DNA from 2 places in the Rossellomorea sp. KS-H15a genome. Region 2 is predicted to be linked to the other one. Evidence: riboswitches for the same ligand, from Rfam matches in the RefSeq annotation. Region 2 holds a riboswitch; the other holds the start of a gene.

Region 1 (9,442 bases), 1.6 Mb from region 2:
GGAGCAAGTCAAACGATTGTGTCGAGAAAACTTCCTGCCGGTATACAGATAGCCTTAACGAACAGCTTGGAGGAAATCACTTTTTATCCTGATGGGAACACAAATCAATTTGGCAGGGTGAATTTTAAAATGGGAGATGTCAATATGTATCTGATGTTCCAAATTGGTCAAGGGAGATTTTATGTACAGGAATACTAAGGGTTTTTCATTACCAGAAACACTCGTAGCGTTTAGTTGTGTTCTCATGATATGCGGCTTGTTCATCCCCTTCCTCATTCATTATGCGTCCGGGCTTCAAAAGCTCCAACGTGAAGTGGAAGCATTGAAATTCCTTCGGGAAGGGGTGGAGGAGGCAATCGTTACACATGAGTTTGTCGATCATTCAAGAATCTATAAGGGGGTCGGGTATGAGCTCATTTGGGAAAACGGGGGGAGTGGTGAAGCATGTGTACGCTATGATGAAGACGCAGGGACCATCCGTGAAGTGTGCGTCGGGGCGGATGGATGAGAAGGGGTTCACATTGATTGAGGCTCTGTTAAGCTTTAGTTTGTTTTGTATGATTTCCCTCAGTATTCCCCTGATGATGAAAGGTTTTTCGACGATCGAGCATGATTTGGTTCCTCCCCGATATTATGAATGGAATTTATTTCATGAAAGTGTAAGAGATGAATTAAGGAAGGCAAAGGATGTAAATGTAATGTCCAATCAACTCTCCTTCGTCATGGACGGGGAAACGATACTGTATGAAAATTATAATCAGTCCATTAGAAGGAGGGTGAATAATAGGGGTCATGAAATCGTCCTTCAGTCAGTGGATGGGTTTACGTTTAATGTCATCGATCAGGGGGTGCATTTGGATCTGGAATTTGAAGGCGGGGAAAAAGTGGAAGGGAACTTCTTTTCCTTTTCAGCAGCGGAGGGGGGATTCTCACCTTAACAATAACGGGTTTATTCTTCCATATACGCTGCTTCTATTGATGATTGTACTGGTTTTAGCCTTTGCATCAAAAGACTTGTTTATAAGTAAGTATCAGTATCTCTCTAACATGAAGAGTATTCAGGAAAGAAATGTCAGTGTCTCCCGCGCGATCTTATTTGAAATCGAGAATGGACCTCATCCTTCAGGGAATGTAAAAACCAAATTTGGTGAGGTCATGACCACCAGTCAGATGCTAAACCCGCAAGAAGTCCAGTTGGAATTGACATTCTCACGGAATAATAAGGTTTTTCTTCCTTCGACGGTTGTGTATAATAGGGAAACAAAACAAATCACACGTTGGGAGTAGAATATGAAACCGATTTTCTTTATTGGCTTTATGGGGGTAGGAAAGACGACGATTGGAAAACGTCTTGGAGACGTTTTGAATCTTCCGGTGATCGATATGGATCAATACATCGAAAGGATAGAAAAAAAGGCAATCAAAGATATTTTTCTTCAGCATGGTGAATCGTATTTCAGGGATCTGGAAACAAAAGTGCTCAATGAATTGAAAAGTGAAGAAGTCATTATCACTACTGGTGGGGGAGTGGTGGAAAGAAAGGAGAACCGGGAATTTCTAAGGCAGAACGAATCTGTTTTCCATTTAACATGCTCTTTTGATTCACTATGGGAAAGGCTTGAAGGGGATGAGGATCGTCCTCTGGTACAAAATAATTCGAAGGGCAAATTACTGGACCTTTTTGAGCGTCGTCTTCCCCTGTATAAAGATGGGAGCTCTGTAATAATTCATACAGATCATAAATCAGTCGATGAAGTGGTTCAAGCGATATTGCCCTACATCAAGAGTTAAGCTGTATAATTTCCGTTCTATTGGGAATACTGATAAAAGCGGAAGGTGGTGCTTTTATGTCAGTAAATGATTATGTTAAGTTCATAACACAAACATTTGTCCAGCATTATGAAAAATCACCCCATGAACGTAAGACATTAAAAAAGCAGAGAAAGAATGAGCGGGAACCATTTCTCTTCAGGTGGTTCGGCATCATCCCATATGCTTTCATGATCATGTTCAAGAAAAACAAATAGTGGATAAGGATTACCTTTATGGTAGTCCTTTTTTTATAGCCAAAAGGGGGAGAAACAAAGCTTGTCTCCCCCTGAATCCTCATTTCGACTGTTGCAGATAAAAAATCCCGCCGTTTATGACTTCGATGGTGATCTTCGGTTCATACTGCTCTTTTAACGCCTGCTGTTCAAGAAAATAAGATTCTGGCTTTTCTTCCTGATCTCCATAGAAATGGTTCAGAAGTTGAAGGTCCTCATCCCAGGTTTTCCTCGCTTGTTCCGCCCATTCGACGGGCTCCCTTGTGATTTCTTCATAAAGATAAGCCTGAATCCGGTTGACTCCGCTTTTCGGTTTGATGATCGGTGTCAAAGTGAATGAGAAGTCCGGAATCTTCGGCGTCAGGTTTTTGGATAACAATAAAGAGTGAAAGTCCTCTTCTATGACGCCGTTGATCAGGTTTAATCCGATGCTCTTTATGCTGTCTTTCTTTCGATTGGATTGATAGGATATTTTAATATTCAGGCCCAGCCATGGGTGGAGCGGGGTTTGCTGTCCGCTTGGAGTGTACCTGTTTTCATACAGTCGGATATACCCTGCCAAATTTCGTGTCGAATGAAAGATCTGATGCAGACGCGGTGAACCAAAGTGAATCGGTTCTCCTTTCATATCTTCCGGTGCCTGGTCGGGATTTGTGACGAGAGATAATGTCATTGGGTTTGGTGTCCCGCCTGTCTTTTCGAGATAATGCCAATAGAACGGTCGGTTCATTAGCTCTTTATCCAAGTCGATGGTCAGCTGTACGGTCATATATCCATTGCCGTTCGCAACCATATCACAGCCGTTGGCGACGAAGTATCTCTCAAGAAATCGATGAATTTCGTGCTGCTGCATTTGATTTCTCCTCCTTTAATTGTTCGGCGAATTGAATCATACTCGTCAAATTTTCCATTTTGATCTTCATTTCCCCTTCTGTACGGGAGGAGGAGAGGATGTCTGTCACATGCTCTTCAAAATCCCTGAAATCAAGCCGGGTCAGGATTTCGTCCAATTGACCAATTACCCGCTCAAAAAGATTGATCTTTTCATACAGAAGCTTCAGGATATGTTCTTCAACAGTATTCTTAGTTGCAAAGTTATAAATATGAACATCTTCCGTCTGGCCGAGTCGGTGCACACGGCCTATTCGTTGCTCAAGCCTCATAGGATTCCAGGGTAGGTCGAAATTGATCACGTGATGACAGAATTGAAGGTTGATTCCTTCCCCGCCGGCTTCGGTGGCGATCAGCACCTGGGCATGCTTCTGGAATAATTCACGCATCCAGTCTTTTTTACCACGTTTAAATCCACCACGGAATGGGACCGAGCTGATTCCGTGCTGCTTCAAAAACCATTGAAGATAAAGCTGTGTCGCCCGGTACTCGGTGAAAATAATCACTTTATCATTAATGGATTGTACGATTTCCAATGCTTTCTGAGCCTTGGAGTTCATCGTGACATTTTCTACTTTTTTCATCAATGTCCCAATCATCTGTTCAAAGCCCGGGGTAGGTGATTCCTTCTTCTCAAGCATATTCTTCAGGGTGTAAAAAACAGCTTCGCGTGAGCTGCATGCTTCTCTTTGTAAAGTCAAAAGGGAGAAGGAACTTGAATTGGCCCAGTCATCATATCTCCCCCTGAGCAGATCGATACTGTTATACAGATCCCTTTCAGCTTCATTGAAATCGATCAACACCGTCTTTACATGGCGCTTTGTCCATTCGATACCTGTATCTCCACGGCGGTTACGGATCATCACTTTGTTAATGAGGCTCTTTAAATGTTCATCCTCCTGAAGCGAACGATCTCCTTTTTTATATCTGTCCGTAAATCCTGATTCATTGCCGAGATGCCCCGGCTTTAATAGGGAAACGAGATGAAAGATTTCCTCTACGCGATTTTGGATAGGTGTGGCAGTCAAAAGCAGGCAGAATTTTTTCTTTAGATTCTGCACAAATTCATAGTTTTTTGTTTTATGATTTTTCAGTTTGTGAGCTTCGTCAATGATCACCAGGTCATAATCCTGTTCATACACCTTTTCCCTGTGAGGACTTCTTTTAGCAGTGTCCATGGAAGAGACCACGATGTCACATTGATCCCACACATAGCTCTTTCTCTGGGGCACGGCAGGAATGAAGAATTTGCTGTTCAATTCATACGCCCACTGAGAAACGAGGGAAGCAGGAACAAGGATCAATACTTTTTTTACTAAACCCCGAATCATGTACTCTTTTAATATCAATCCTGCCTCGATCGTCTTCCCGAGTCCGACTTCATCTGCAAGGATGGCTTTTCCATTCATCGTTTCCACAACCTGTTTCGCTGCTTCCAGCTGATGAGGGAGCGGAGTGACGTTTGCCAAATGTTTTGGAGCCTGCAGGCCATCAAAGTTCGGAATTGCAAGATGATGCTCGAATTCGATGGCGAGCTTATAAAGTTCCCAGTTCCCCCATGGTCCATCGTTTTCGATTAAATTTTCGAGACCTTCTCCCCACTCTTCATCAAATATTACTTCAACATTCATCTGAAAAACATCTCCTTAATTCTTATAAAAATGATTGCTCAAAACTCGTATTTAATGGTAGGATGAAAATAGATTTTCAATTGTTAGAAAAACTCGAAAATCCGAACATTCACATTTACAACATTTCTTCTGTATATTTCTAGTATGACCAATTGTTTCAAGGAATATTGGCGAATGATGACAAGGGGAGAGACTGTGCATACAGCGCCGAAGGAGCAAGCACGTTTAAGTGTGAATCTCTCAGGCAAAAAGACTCTTGTTGGACGCAACTCTGGAGAGTGTTTCCGACTCAGGAAACCACCAAAGGGGAAAGCCGTTCTTCGGTAAACTTTCAGGTGCAAGGACAGAGAAAACTTCTTTATGAAAAGGGGTTTTTCTGTCCTTTTTTCATGGGATAAAACGTGGTTAAGGATTATGCATGTAAGGAAGATAAAGGGGGAAAAGTCATGTCAGAGTTAAAACAAACACCTTTATACGAAGTGTACAAAGAGTATGGAGGAAAGACCATCGACTTCGGTGGCTGGGCTTTACCAGTGCAATTCTCAAGTATTAAGGAAGAACATGAAGCGGTACGATCCCGGGCAGGACTATTCGACGTTTCTCATATGGGAGAAATTGAAGTGAAGGGTGAAGGGGCTCTTGACTACTTACAAAAAATGATGACAAATGATGTTTCCAAAGTGAAAGACGGAGGCGCTCAGTATACGGCTATGTGCTACGAAAACGGTGGGACGGTCGATGATTTACTTGTTTATAAAATTAAAGACAATGATTATTTGCTTGTTGTCAATGCAGCAAATATAGATAAAGATTTCAAATGGATGAAAGAACATCAGACAAAAGAAGTTGAAATTAATAATATTTCTGAACATATGGCGCAATTGGCACTTCAAGGCCCTCTTGCGGAAGAAGTTCTACAAAAAATTACAAATGAACAAACATTGAGTGATATCGGTTTTTTTAAATTTCAGACGGAAGTGAACATAGATGGTAAACCTGCACTCGTTTCCCGTACCGGTTATACAGGTGAAGATGGTTTTGAAATCTATTGTGCTACAGGTGATGCTGCTTCAATCTGGAAGACGATCTTAGCTGCCGGCAAAGAGCATGGCGTACTGCCGTGTGGACTTGGTGCACGTGATACCTTGCGTTTTGAAGCGAATCTTGCACTTTATGGCCAAGAACTTTCTCAATCCATCACACCGATTGAAGCTGGAATTGGCTTCGCTGTAAAAGTAAATAAAGAGGTGCCATTCATCGGTCAGGAAGTACTGAAACAACAAAAAGACGAAGGAGCCCCACGAAAGATCGTAGGGATTGAAATGATCGACCGCGGCATTCCACGTCATGGCTACAAAGTATTTTCAGGTGAAGAAGAAATAGGGGAAGTCACAACAGGGACACAATCTCCTACATTAAAGAAAAATATAGGATTGGCATTGCTTGATAAAGAATTCACTTCATTGGATACAGAAGTATTGGTTGAAATCAGAGGGAAAAAGCTTAAAGCGAAAGTGGCATCAACACCTTTTTATAAAAGACCAAAGAAATAGGGGAGGAATGACGGTCATGAAGCATCGTTATTTACCGATGACAGAGCAGGATCAAAGGGAAATGTTAGAACAAATAGGAGTAGACAGCGTTAACGATCTATTTGAAGATATTCCTGAACAGGTTCGTTTCAAAGGGGATTACAACATCAAAGAAGCGAAGTCCGAAACGGAATTGGTAAAGGAACTGACTAAAATGGCAGCGAAGAATGCTGACCTGAAAAGTCATACATCGTTTCTCGGGGCAGGGGTCTATGATCACTACATGCCCATCATCGTAGATCACGTATTATCACGATCAGAGTTTTATACAGCGTATACGCCGTATCAGCCTGAAATTTCCCAAGGGGAACTTCAAGCCATCTTTGAATTCCAGACGATGATTTGTGAACTGACAGGAATGGATGTAGCCAACTCCTCTATGTATGATGGGGGGACGGCCCTTGCAGAGGCAGCAATGCTGAGTGCTGGCCAGACCCGCCGGAAGAAGGTCCTAGTGTCTAGCACAGTCCATCCCGAATCACGTGATGTTTTGCGCTCATATGCAAAAGGTCAGTATATCGAAGTGGTGGAGATTCCGCACACGGATGGTGTAACCGATGTGGAAGAACTTAAGAAATTAATGAGTGATGAGATTGCAGCGGTCATCGTTCAATATCCTAACTTCTTTGGACGTGTGGAAGAGCTGAAAGCGATCGAAGAAGTGGCACATGGGGAAAAAGCGATGTTCGTCGTGTCCTCAAATCCCCTCGCACTCGGGGCACTTACACCTCCGGGGAAATTAGGGGCGGACATTGTCATTGGGGATGCACAGCCATTCGGTATCCCGAGCGCCTTCGGTGGACCTCACTGCGGATACTTCGCCGTGAATAAGAAGCTTATGCGCAAGGTACCTGGACGCCTGGTCGGTCAAACCGTTGATGAAGACGGTATCCGCGGTTTCGTTTTGACTCTCCAAGCCCGTGAACAACATATCCGTCGCGATAAAGCGACATCGAATATCTGTTCCAATCAGGCATTGAATGCACTCGCTGCATCCGTCGCGATGACGGCACTAGGAAAACAGGGTGTCAAAGAAATGGCCATTCAGAATATCCAAAAAGCTCATTACGCTAAAGAAGCCTTGAAAGCGAAAGGGTTCCTCGTCGCGTTTGAAGGACCATCATTCAATGAGTTTGTCATAAAGGTAAATAGGCCTGTCAAAGAAATCAATCAAAAGCTACTCGAAAAAGACATGATTGGTGGATATGACCTTGGACTTATGGATGACAGCTTAACGCAGCATATGCTGGTGGCTGTCACGGAACTTCGCAGCAAAGATGAAATCGACGCATTCGCAGCAGAATTGGGGGATTGTCATGAATAAGCAAGATCAACCTCTTATTTTTGAATTATCTAAAGAAGGCCGAATTGGTTACAGCTTACCTGAAATGGATGTACCTCAGGTAGATTTATCCGAGCTCATTCCATCAGATTACATCCGCACAGAAGCACCGGAACTCCCGGAGGTTTCGGAACTTGATATCATGCGCCACTATACGGCACTGTCCAAGCGTAATCACGGTGTGGACTCCGGTTTCTATCCACTTGGATCCTGTACGATGAAGTACAATCCGAAAGTGAACGAAAACGTTGCACGCTTGAACGGATTCGCCCATATCAACCCGCTGCAGGAACCGGAAAGCGTTCAAGGTGCCCTTGAACTGATGTATGACCTGCAAGAGCATTTGAAAGAAATCACCGGTATGGATGAAGTCACCCTTCAACCTGCTGCAGGGGCCCATGGCGAATGGACCGGGCTTATGATGATCCGTGCTTATCATGAAGCAAATGGTGATACACACCGTACGAAGGTCATCGTACCCGATTCAGCTCATGGAACTAACCCGGCCAGTGCAACGGTTGCCGGCTTTGAAACGGTTACGGTGAAGTCAAACGATAATGGACTCGTCGATTTAGACGATCTTAAGCGCGTCGTCGGGGATGACACGGCTGCCCTGATGTTGACAAACCCGAACACCCTTGGATTATTCGAAGAGAATATCATGGAAATGGCTTCCATCATTCATGAAGCTGGCGGAAAGCTGTATTATGATGGTGCCAATCTAAATGCCGTCCTTTCAAAAGCAAGACCGGGGGATATGGGATTTGACGTCGTACATTTAAATCTCCACAAAACATTCACTGGCCCTCACGGTGGCGGTGGTCCGGGAAGCGGTCCTGTAGGAGTGAAGGAAGACTTGATTAAATACCTTCCTAAACCGGTACTGGTGAAAAATGGTGACACGTTCGAATTCGATTACAACAGACCTGAATCCATCGGACGGGTAAAACCTTACTATGGAAACTTTGGAATCAATGTCCGTGCGTATACGTATATCAGGACGATGGGGCCGGACGGACTGAGAGCCGTAACGGAAAACGCGGTCCTGAATGCCAACTACATGATGCGTCGACTGGCACCTCACTTTGACCTGCCATACGATCGTCATTGTAAGCATGAGTTTGTCATCAGTGGGAAACGTCAGAAGAAGCTCGGCGTCCGAACATTGGATATTGCGAAGCGACTACTGGACTTCGGATATCATCCACCAACCATTTACTTCCCGTTAAACGTGGAAGAGTGCATGATGATCGAACCGACGGAAACAGAATCCAAAGAAACCCTTGATTCCTTCATTGATGCCATGATCCAAATTGCCAAAGAAGCAGAAGAAACACCGGAAATCGTCCAGGAAGCCCCTCACACAACCATCGTGAAGCGTATGGATGAAACACTGGCTGCAAGAAAACCGGTACTCCGTTATACAAAAGAGAGCTAAACATACCATTGACACCGAAAGCCCTGCAGGAAAATCTCTGCAGGGCTTTTAGTTGAGGGACGGACCTGTGATATGTAGTGATGGTGATGAGGAATCCAGCCGTTATGGGTGATCATCCAGCGGAAATGAACAGGAAACCAGCCGTTTTGGTCAATAATTCGGCCGAAAGATCAAAAAATCCAGCCGTAAACCATTTAGTTCCATTTGCGGATGCATCCCGGCCACTCACGAACCGCATGCAAAAAAAAAGATCGCCCAGGGGCGATCTCTCTGCATTATTTTTTATGCTTTACTTTCCCTGTCCATTTTTTAAATCCACCTTGTAACTGGTGAAGATTGCGGTACCCTTTTTTGTGCAGCATTTGAGCTGCTCTTCCACTGCGGAGCCCGCTTTGGCAATAAAGGTATACGGGTTGATCTGAGCGGATTTCCTTTTGTCTCATTTTGATCTGTGACAAAGGAATATTGCGTGCACCGAGGACGTGACCGTTTTCAAATTCATT
Region 2 (9,442 bases):
TTATACGAATCAAAAAATCAGTCCGGATAGTGTCGTTCACAAACCGAAATTGGGGTATTGGACGTTCTTGTCAGAGGAATCCCAGGTCCTTGCACCAACCTGGCACTTTGTCGTGGAATCAGGGGATAAAGAAGAAGATTTATTTATCAATGCCGTAGAAGGACAGATAGTAGAGGTCACCAAACCGGAAAAAGAAACATTGGAGTGAGAGATATGACGATGCATTTTAGTGTACTTGCTAGCGGCAGTACGGGAAATGCGATATTTGTTGAATCGGAGGAGCATTCCTTTCTTGTCGATGCCGGATTGAGCGGCAAGCAGATGGAAGGATTGTTCAGTCAGATCGACCGGAAGATTGAAGATTTGTCGGGGATTCTGGTCACCCATGAGCATAGTGATCACATTAAGGGGATCGGTGTATTGGCGAGGAAATACAAGCTGCCGATCTATGCGAATGATAAGACGTGGAACGCCATGGACGGTCTTGTGGGGAAGATTGATACAGAGCAGAAGTTTTCTTTTGATATGGAAACGGCTAAGCATTTCGGGGGCTTAAGCATCGAGTCATTCGGTGTATCACATGATGCTGCAGAACCGATGTTTTATATTTTCCATCATGGGGAGAAGAAGCTTGTTCTTGTCACTGATACGGGCTATGTCAGCGATCGGATGAAAGGGATCATCTCGAATGCCGATGCCTATGTATTTGAAAGCAATCATGATGTAGGGATGCTCAGGATGTGCCGTTATCCTTGGAATATCAAACGCCGGATCCTGAGTGATTACGGCCATGTATCCAACGAAGACGCGGCCATTGCCATGAGTGAAGTGATGGGTGATAACACCAAGGGTATTTACCTGGCTCATTTAAGCCTTGATAACAATATGAAAGATCTCGCAAGAATGAGTGTCACCCAAACACTCGAATCAAAGGGAATCCTGGTAGGAGAACAAATCGATCTATTTGATACGGACCCTAAAGTACCAACGCCTTTAGTTGCGATTTAAATCGATTCAAATGTTTATGATTTCTCTTATAAAGGTATGAAAAAGGTGAGGGCTTCTGTCTTCGCCTTTTTTGTTTACATAAATAGTAACCTAATAAATTTCTTACCATCTTTTCATCATTTTTTAATTTAATCTGACTATAATCGGGCTTGTAAAGATAAAATAACAAAAGGAATAGCTGTTAGAAAGGATGAAGACGCATGGGATATTATGATGGTGATCATAATTCTGAAGGCAGGACTGGCAGGCAAAAGGGAAATCGGGGAGGAATGTTCCTGGCGGGGCTATTGGGAGTAATCCTTGGGGCGATCCTCGTAATCGTAGCCATTCCTCAACTGACAAACTTTGATATATTACCTTATTCGGTCCAACCGGATCAAGATTTGAAAGAAACGGATCAGACGTATCATAATGGAACCACCAAGAATGTGTCAGTCAATGTGACGACGGATGTAACGAAAGCCGTTGAAAAGACCGGGGACTCCGTGGTCGGAATCACGAATATCCAATCCCAAAGCTTCTGGGGTCAGGGTGGTGGGCAGACCCAGGACCAACAGGCAGGAACGGGATCAGGGGTCATGTATAAAAAAGAAGGAAAAACGGTCTATATCGTGACGAATAATCACGTTGTGGAAGGGGCTGACCAATTGGAGGTCACCCTCGCTGACGGTACAAAGGTTCCTGCTAAACTCCGTGGTACTGACGTTTGGACAGACCTTGCCGTCATAGAAATCGAGGGAAGCAAGATCAAGGATGACGATATTGCCGAGTTTGGAAATTCGGATGAGCTCAAAGCGGGTGAGCCTGTCATCGCCATTGGGAACCCCCTTGGACTTCAATTCTCAGGTTCCGTGACGCAGGGTGTCGTTTCAGGTGTGGAGAGAACGATTCCTGTCGACATCAATCAGGACGGGATGGAGGATTGGAACGCAGAGGTTCTGCAAACCGATGCAGCCATCAACCCTGGTAACAGCGGTGGAGCCCTTATCAATATTTCAGGTCAGCTGGTCGGCATCAACTCCATGAAGATCGCCCAGGAAGCGGTGGAAGGAATCGGACTTGCCATCCCGATTAATTCTGCTCGACCTATCATTGAAGACCTTGAGCAATACGGAGAAGTGAAGCGTCCTGCAATGGGTGTGACACTGGAAGATGTCAATCAGATTTCTGCCTATCACCAGCAGGAAACCTTGAAGCTGCCGAAGGATATCCATTATGGTGTGATGATCAGACAAACTGTTCCGAATTCCCCTGCTGCTCAAGCTGGTTTGCAGGAGCTCGATGTGATCATTGAACTTGATGGTGAAAAGGTCGAGAATGTAATCGACTTGAGGAAGCATCTATATAATAAAAAAGAAGTGAACGATCAAATGAAAGTGACCTTCTACCGGGATGGTAAGAAGAAAGAAGTCACGATGAAACTGACGGATGAATCCCGATTATAGAATGTGGATAAAGCGAAAAGCAGGAAGGCGATGCGCCCTTTCCTGCTTTTTCTTTACATGATATGATGATTGTGGATAAGTATATAAACTACATTTAGGGAGGAAACGACATGATTTACTGCTGCTTGGAGCATGTAGAATTAGCCATGGATATTGTCGTCGATGAGCATGAGGTAGCGCCTCAACTAACGGAGCTTTCAGAAGATAAGAAGTTATCCACAACCTGTGAATATTGTGGGAATAACGCCGTATATATAGTGGCGAACTAATATTCCCATACCATATAAAGACAGGTATTGTGGATATGTGGATAATTTCTGTGGATAATGTGTTTGTAAATTGTTTGTAAAGCGAGTGTGGATAGTGAACATCACAATAGTAGCGGTTGGAAAGCTGAAAGAAAAATATTTAAAACAAGGCATCGGCGAATATGTGAAGCGTCTCGGTGCGTACGCAAAAATCGAAATTGTAGAGTTGGCAGACGAAAAGGCACCAGAAGTATTGAGTGACTCCGAAATAGTGCAGGTGAAGAATAAAGAAGGTGAACGGATCTTAGCGAAGATCTCACCCGATCATCACGTCATTGCCCTTGCCATTCAAGGGAAAATGCGTTCTTCAGAAGACCTCGCCGATAACTTGGACAAGCTTGCAACCTACGGTAAAAGCAAAGTGGCGTTTGTAATTGGTGGATCATTGGGATTGAGTGATGACGTGATTAAACGGTCAAATGAGACTCTCTCTTTTTCGAATATGACTTTTCCCCATCAATTGATGAGGTTGATATTGGTGGAGCAGATTTATCGGGCGTTTCGGATTAATCGGGGGGAACCGTATCATAAATAATCCCTTCTGTTGACAAAATCCACAACACCCCTTAAAATTATCAACTATTCGACAGTGAAACGTTAAGCGAAAAATATAATTAATAGAAAGCTATGATTGCTATGGATCATCCCATGGCAGGAGCAGCTTCTGGAGAGACCGCGGGATCCGCGGCGCCGAAGGGTTCATTATCTCAGGCAAAAGGACAGAAGAGTATCGGATATGTATTTGGCGTGCAGGTAATATTTATTATTAGCATGATAAATTGTATTTGTTATTCTTATGACCACGAGATTGGAGCCCTTCCAATCTCTTTTTTTTATGCTTATTTATACTGGTTGTAAGGAGGAGTTTAGGTTGGAACAACGAGAATTAAAGAGGGATCTATCAAACCGGCACGTTCAGCTGATCGCCATCGGGGGGACGATCGGTACGGGGCTGTTCTTAGGTTCCGGTAAGGCGATACAGCTTGCCGGTCCCTCTATCATCTTTGCTTATTTGATTGTGGGTATTGCCCTGTTTTTCGTGATGAGGGCGCTTGGGGAGCTGTTGTTATCGAAAGCGGGGTTTCAATCGCTGACAGACATTGTAGAAGAGTATCTTGGACCCCGGTTCTCCTTTATTACGGGTTGGACGTATTGGTTTTGCTGGATCATGACGGCGATGGCCGATGTGATCGCTGTTGGTGTCTATGTGAAATATTGGTTCGACATTCCGCAGTGGGTCCCTGCCCTTATCTGTGTCCTCATTTTGTTGGGACTAAATCTATTAACGGTCAAATTGTTTGGGGAATTGGAATTTTGGTTTGCTTTAATCAAGGTCATCACCATCCTTGGGTTAATTGCCCTTGGTGTCATTTTACTGGTGATGGGGGTTCAGACAGATGCGGGGGCGGTTACGGCTCGAAACTTATGGGAGCATGGAGGCTTTTTTCCAAATGGAATATCGGGATTCTTACTCTCGTTCCAAATGGTCATCTTTGCCTATGTCGGTGTGGAATTAGTAGCTGTGTCGGCAGCGGAAACGTCCAATCCGAAGAAAAATATTCCGTCTGCCATCAATAAAATTCCTTTGAGGATCTTATTTTTCTACGTGGGAGCTCTGACTGTCCTCTTGTTCATTAATCCATGGATGGAACTGAATGCGGCAGAAAGTCCGTTTGTGAAAACCTTTAGCCTGGTGGGAATTCCACTGGCGGCAGGGGTCATTAATTTTGTCGTGTTGACGTCAGCCGCTTCCGCTTGTAACAGCGGAATGTTTTCTACCAGCCGGATTCTGTATCATTTAAGTAAAGATCATCAGGCATCACCTCATTTTGCCAAACTGAATCAAAACCATGTTCCGGGTAACGGGTTATTCCTCTCCACACTGGTCATATCAGTCGGTGCTTTATTAAGTAAGCTTATACCGGAACAGGCCTTTGGCATCGTGACAACCATAAGTGCCATTTGCTTTATTTGGGTATGGGGCATCATTCTGATCTGTCATATTAAGTATAAAAAAACCCGTCCGCACTTACACGAGAAATCCACATTTAAGGCACCGTTCACACCTTTGGTGAATTATGTGGTGCTCATAATGTTTGCAGCAATTCTTGTGATTATGCTGTTTTCTGATGCGACACGGCCGGCCTTACTGTTGACTCCTTTATGGTTCATTCTCTTATTTATTTTATATGGAATGAGGAGAAAGGGTTAGCGTTCATTGTTACAATGGAAGTATGACGAAACCACAAGGGGGAACCAGATCATGATAGACAAAAAAGTCCGCTGGGGAATCATCGGCTGCGGAGATGTGACAGAAAAGAAAAGTGGCCCTGCTTTTCAAAAGGTACGAAACTCAGAGCTTGTTGCCGTCATGCGGAGGACAGGTGAGCTGGCGAAGGATTATGCTGAAAGACATGGGGTAGCGAAATGGTACGATGATGCGAATGCCCTGATTAACGATCCTGATGTGGATGCGGTCTATATCGCTACGCCACCTGCTTCGCATATGGAGTATACCCTCAAGGCAGCGGCTGCCGGGAAACCTGTTTATGTGGAGAAGCCGATGGCACGTACCTTCGATGAATGCAATGAGATGGTGGCTGCTTGTAAGGAAGCTGGTGTTCCGTTGTATGTAGCATACTACCGCCGGGCTCAGGAACGCTTTTTGAAGATAAAAGAATTGCTTGATCAAAACGCGATCGGAGACGTCCGTTTTGTCACCTCGACCCAGTATCAAAAAGCAGGGGAAGACGTGAAAGATTCAGATCAATTACCTTGGCGTGTTCAGCCCGAAATAGCAGGAGGTGGATTGTTCTTCGATTTGGCGAGCCATACCCTCGATATACTTGATTTTCTCCTCGGACCCATTCAAGAAGCAAAAGGTTATGCATCCAATCAGGGGGGATTTTACGAGGCGGAAGATATTGTGACCGGTACATATCGTTTCACATCCGGCGTTCAAGGCGTCGGGACATGGTGCTTTACGGCTTTTGAAGAGGTGGATAAGAATGAGATTGTCGGCAGTAAGGGGAAGATCAGTTTTTCTACATTTGGAGATGACCCCGTCATCTTGACGACCCATGAAGGGCAGCAGCAATGGAGTTTCGAACGTCCTAAGCATGTCCACCAGCCGCTTGTAACGACGATTGTGAAAGAGTTAACCGAGGGAGGCAATTGGTGTCCGAGCACTGGAGAATCGGGTGCGAGAACCAACCGCGTGATGGATAAGATCGTCGGAAAGTGAAAAATTATGTGATGGATAAATAACGGAAAACCGTAACATTGGGAATAAAGGAATAAAAATGTCAGAAGTAGATCTTAAGTGACAGCTCAGCAAGTCTCTTCACTAAAGAAAAGAAGAAGTTTATCCTAAAGTGGGACAAACTTCTTCTTTTACGGATTTATTTACGCGCTTCAGCAGTCACCAGTACATCCTTTTCCACTTCCAGTTTCATATACCCAAGGGAAATGAACATCGCCGGCAGGCTGCACGCCAGCATTCCGATGAAGGCGTATCTTGGTTCGATTTCATATAAAAACCCCCCGAATATCGTAAACACTGCCGTGCTCCAGCTGAGTGCAAAGGCTGAATACATGCCTTGAGCCTTTGGAATGTGTGTATGAGGAATATTTGTTGTTAAGTATTTCATAAAAGCATAGTGTCCCATCGCAAACGAAAATGCATGCAGCGTCTGGGCAATGCAAAACACCACAACGTTTGGAAACGTAAATACCAATATCCACCGTAGCGAAGAGCCGGCAGCAGCCAGCGCCAATAAGGTTCCTGAAGAGAAGCGATTAAATCGTTTATCAGCCATCGAGAAAAAGATTATTTCTGCAATGACGGCGATGTTAATGATGACACCGATGAGATAGACCGGTGCATGAATCTCCTGTAAAAAGATGTAGCCATAGTTGTAATAAGCAGCGTGGGCTGCTTGAAGAAGAACCACAATAATAAGAACGACCAGGAAGTGCTTCGTCTTGAATAATTCAAAGATATTGATCTTAAGGGATTGATTTACTTGCGGTTTCTTCGATAAGATCTCCGGTCCATTCGTTAAGCTGAGAACGACAAAGCAGCTGATCCCGAGCAGCAGTGCCCAAAAAATAACGTCATCCCCAAACATCCCTGTAAAGACCGTTAACAGTATTCCTACCGAGACAAATCCGATCGATCCCCACTGGCGGCTTTTCCCATAGTGCTTCAATTGCTTACTTTGTACAAGAACACCGGCAACGCTGTCTAAAGCCGGCATCAAGGTTGGGTAAAAGATGTGCAGTATAACGGTTACGATTAGTAAAGCAGTAAACGAGTCAGCAGGGATATAACAGAGGAGCGCGGCCAGTGTACCCATTCCAGCTATGTTCAGGAGTACCTTATTACTGACTCTTTCCAATAAATAAGGAAAAGCAAACAATGTAGAAAGGCCTCTTGCAACTAAGCCAATACTCATGATTAAACTCGCTTCTGAAACAGTAATGCCTTTTGTTTGTATCATCCATCCTGACCAATAAGGCAGAAAAATCCCCCATGTAAGAAAAAAACTGAAAAAATGTGTGCTCATCCAACGTTGTGTATTCATTTGTATCCTCCTTATCAATCGCATGATATCATGAGAATAAAGAAGAATAATATGAGATATCTCATATTTTCGAGGTGGAAGATGGAAATTTATAAAGGTGAGAAAAAGCAGCTATATTTAGAAAAGCACTCAATCGCTCATCGCTTTTCTTTTCAAATCGAAGAATATCTAGAAGTGCGTGAATATAAGCGGGATGAATGGATCATTCAAGAAGGAAAGCGGCCGGATTATTTATTTTATGTGACAGAAGGAAAAGCAAAAATATACGTCACGCATCAAAATGGGAAAGTATCGCTCATCAACTTTATCAATGCCCATGATTATATCGGTGAAATGGAATTACTGAACGATGTGTACTATACAAAAGGAATTCAGGCATCCACAAAAACAGTTTGTTTGGCTCTGCCTTTTTCCAAGTACCGCACCAAACTGCTTGAAGATACCAAATTCCTTCGAGAGTTAACAAAGTTTTTGAGTCTGAAAGCAACGGTAATGGCAGCCAAGTACTCACAGAGCCTTGCTTTTCCGTTGGAAAACAGGCTTGCAGACTTTATTTTACAGACGTCCGATAAGGGAGTTTACCTGGAGAAGCACGTCATCGTTTGTGATTATTTAGGTGTTTCTTACCGCCACCTGCTCCATGTCCTGACTCAGTTTTGTGAGAAGGGATATTTGCAAAAGGAAGGCAGGAAATATTCTATAGTAAATCAGCATGCTTTGAATGAGCTTGCTGAAGCGATAAAGAATAGATAAAAGTTCATGACTAAGTGCTTCAATACTTGGTAGTGGTATGAATATCCCGGTGGGAGTAAAGAAAAAGTTCTTTAGGTTCGGGGATTTTCTTAACATACCGTGTATAATCACCGTTTTATGTGAAACCTATTTATATCTAAATAAAGATGGTGAATATAATGTTTCCGGTATGACTTTTTCTGATTTTAGCAATAGTATCCTTTGTCTCTTTCTACTTTTTGATGAAGAAAATGAATGTCGTTAACGTCTTAGGAAGTTATTTTTTGTCCAATATCCTTCTTACGAATACAGGAGTAATCATAAACTTAAATTTAAAGTTAACATATCAGAATCCATACAGTGAATTGATTTTTTGGACACAAAAGATTCCTGAGTTGTCGCTCAAGCCCGCATTACTTTTATGGTTGATTTATGTTCTGTTTTCTAACAGTACCATTTTTTCTAAACTCATTCATTTTGTCCTCTTCTTATCTGCACTTGTTTCAATAGAAGTCTATTTCGTCCAGATTAACTACTTGGAATGGATAAATTGGAATGTGTTTTATTCCTATTTGAGATATAGTCTGATTGTTTTATTAATGGCTGTTTTCTCCTTTTATTTAGAAAAAGGTATGCAGAGAAACAAAGAAGTGAATTCTATATGATTTTCCCTCTCCTTCATCAAATTGATGAAAATGAACTGTTTATTATCTTTTCCACCATGATTACCTGGGTGCTTATGTTTCTACTGCCAAAACGCCTGTCGGCTGTTATACGATCATTTGGACATTTAATGTATTTCTTGGTTGATGGCCGATATTACTCTTACTGTGAAACCATATGAATTTTACTTTACAATCGATCATCAAGCCCCGTGAGTTATTTGATGTGGTATTGCAGTACCCCACTCTTCCTTATTTTGTAGTGAATCCTCTGAATATGAAAAAAGGGTCAGTCCCCCAGTATGTGAACGCTCACTGGAGGCTGACCTCTTTTTGAAATTCAAATGGATTTACTTAGACACCGAAAATCCCTCATCTTCCTTCAATACACTTGCATACTCATCAAGCAGTGCACGAACTTCATCCGTGGTTTCTGTCTCCATCAGGCGATTTCTGAGCTCGCTTGCGCCACGGAATCCGCGTACGTAAATTTTGAAGAAGCGGCGGAGCGGTTTAAACGGGCGGGGCTCAAGTTCGTCGTTATACTGATCATGAAGATCCAGCTGCAGACGCAGTAGATCGAGAAGCTCTCCACTCGTATGGTCTTTCTTCTCTTTTTCGAACGCGAACGGATTGTGGAAGATCCCCCGACCGATCATAATGCCGTCTACACCGTATTTCTCCGCAAGTTCAAGTCCCTT

What was found. A riboswitch is a leader RNA that binds a small molecule or an ion and turns the genes downstream of it on or off. The one in region 2 is predicted to bind glycine.
Region 1: another riboswitch for glycine. It lies ahead of gcvT (glycine cleavage system aminomethyltransferase GcvT); the one in region 2 lies ahead of M1J35_RS02500 (amino acid permease).

Annotation. Positions count from the first base shown of each region.
Region 1 is NZ_CP096886.1:3,363,161-3,372,602, reverse strand. Features, by position in the region: gene comGD (competence type IV pilus minor pilin ComGD) at 1-198, shown strand, start outside; gene M1J35_RS17280 (type II secretion system protein) at 182-508, shown strand; gene comGF (competence type IV pilus minor pilin ComGF) at 408-938, shown strand; gene M1J35_RS17270 (hypothetical protein) at 979-1,287, shown strand; gene M1J35_RS17265 (shikimate kinase) at 1,291-1,791, shown strand; gene M1J35_RS17260 (YqzE family protein) at 1,848-2,027, shown strand; gene M1J35_RS17255 (YqhG family protein) at 2,107-2,898, opposite strand; gene M1J35_RS17250 (DEAD/DEAH box helicase) at 2,867-4,567, opposite strand; glycine riboswitch at 4,742-4,833, shown strand; gene gcvT (glycine cleavage system aminomethyltransferase GcvT) at 5,014-6,120, shown strand; gene gcvPA (aminomethyl-transferring glycine dehydrogenase subunit GcvPA) at 6,137-7,483, shown strand; gene gcvPB (aminomethyl-transferring glycine dehydrogenase subunit GcvPB) at 7,476-8,939, shown strand; gene M1J35_RS17230 (rhodanese-like domain-containing protein) at 9,215-9,442, opposite strand, start outside.
Region 2 is NZ_CP096886.1:514,654-524,095, reverse strand. Features, by position in the region: gene M1J35_RS02525 (two-component system regulatory protein YycI) at 1-208, shown strand, start outside; gene M1J35_RS02520 (MBL fold metallo-hydrolase) at 214-1,008, shown strand; gene M1J35_RS02515 (S1C family serine protease) at 1,209-2,453, shown strand; gene M1J35_RS02510 (CxxH/CxxC protein) at 2,564-2,722, shown strand; gene rlmH (23S rRNA (pseudouridine(1915)-N(3))-methyltransferase RlmH) at 2,817-3,296, shown strand; glycine riboswitch at 3,416-3,494, shown strand; gene M1J35_RS02500 (amino acid permease) at 3,633-4,973, shown strand; gene M1J35_RS02495 (Gfo/Idh/MocA family protein) at 5,025-6,005, shown strand; gene M1J35_RS02490 (MFS transporter) at 6,163-7,347, opposite strand; gene yeiL (transcriptional regulator YeiL) at 7,429-8,100, shown strand; gene M1J35_RS02480 (tRNA dihydrouridine synthase) at 9,092-9,442, opposite strand, start outside.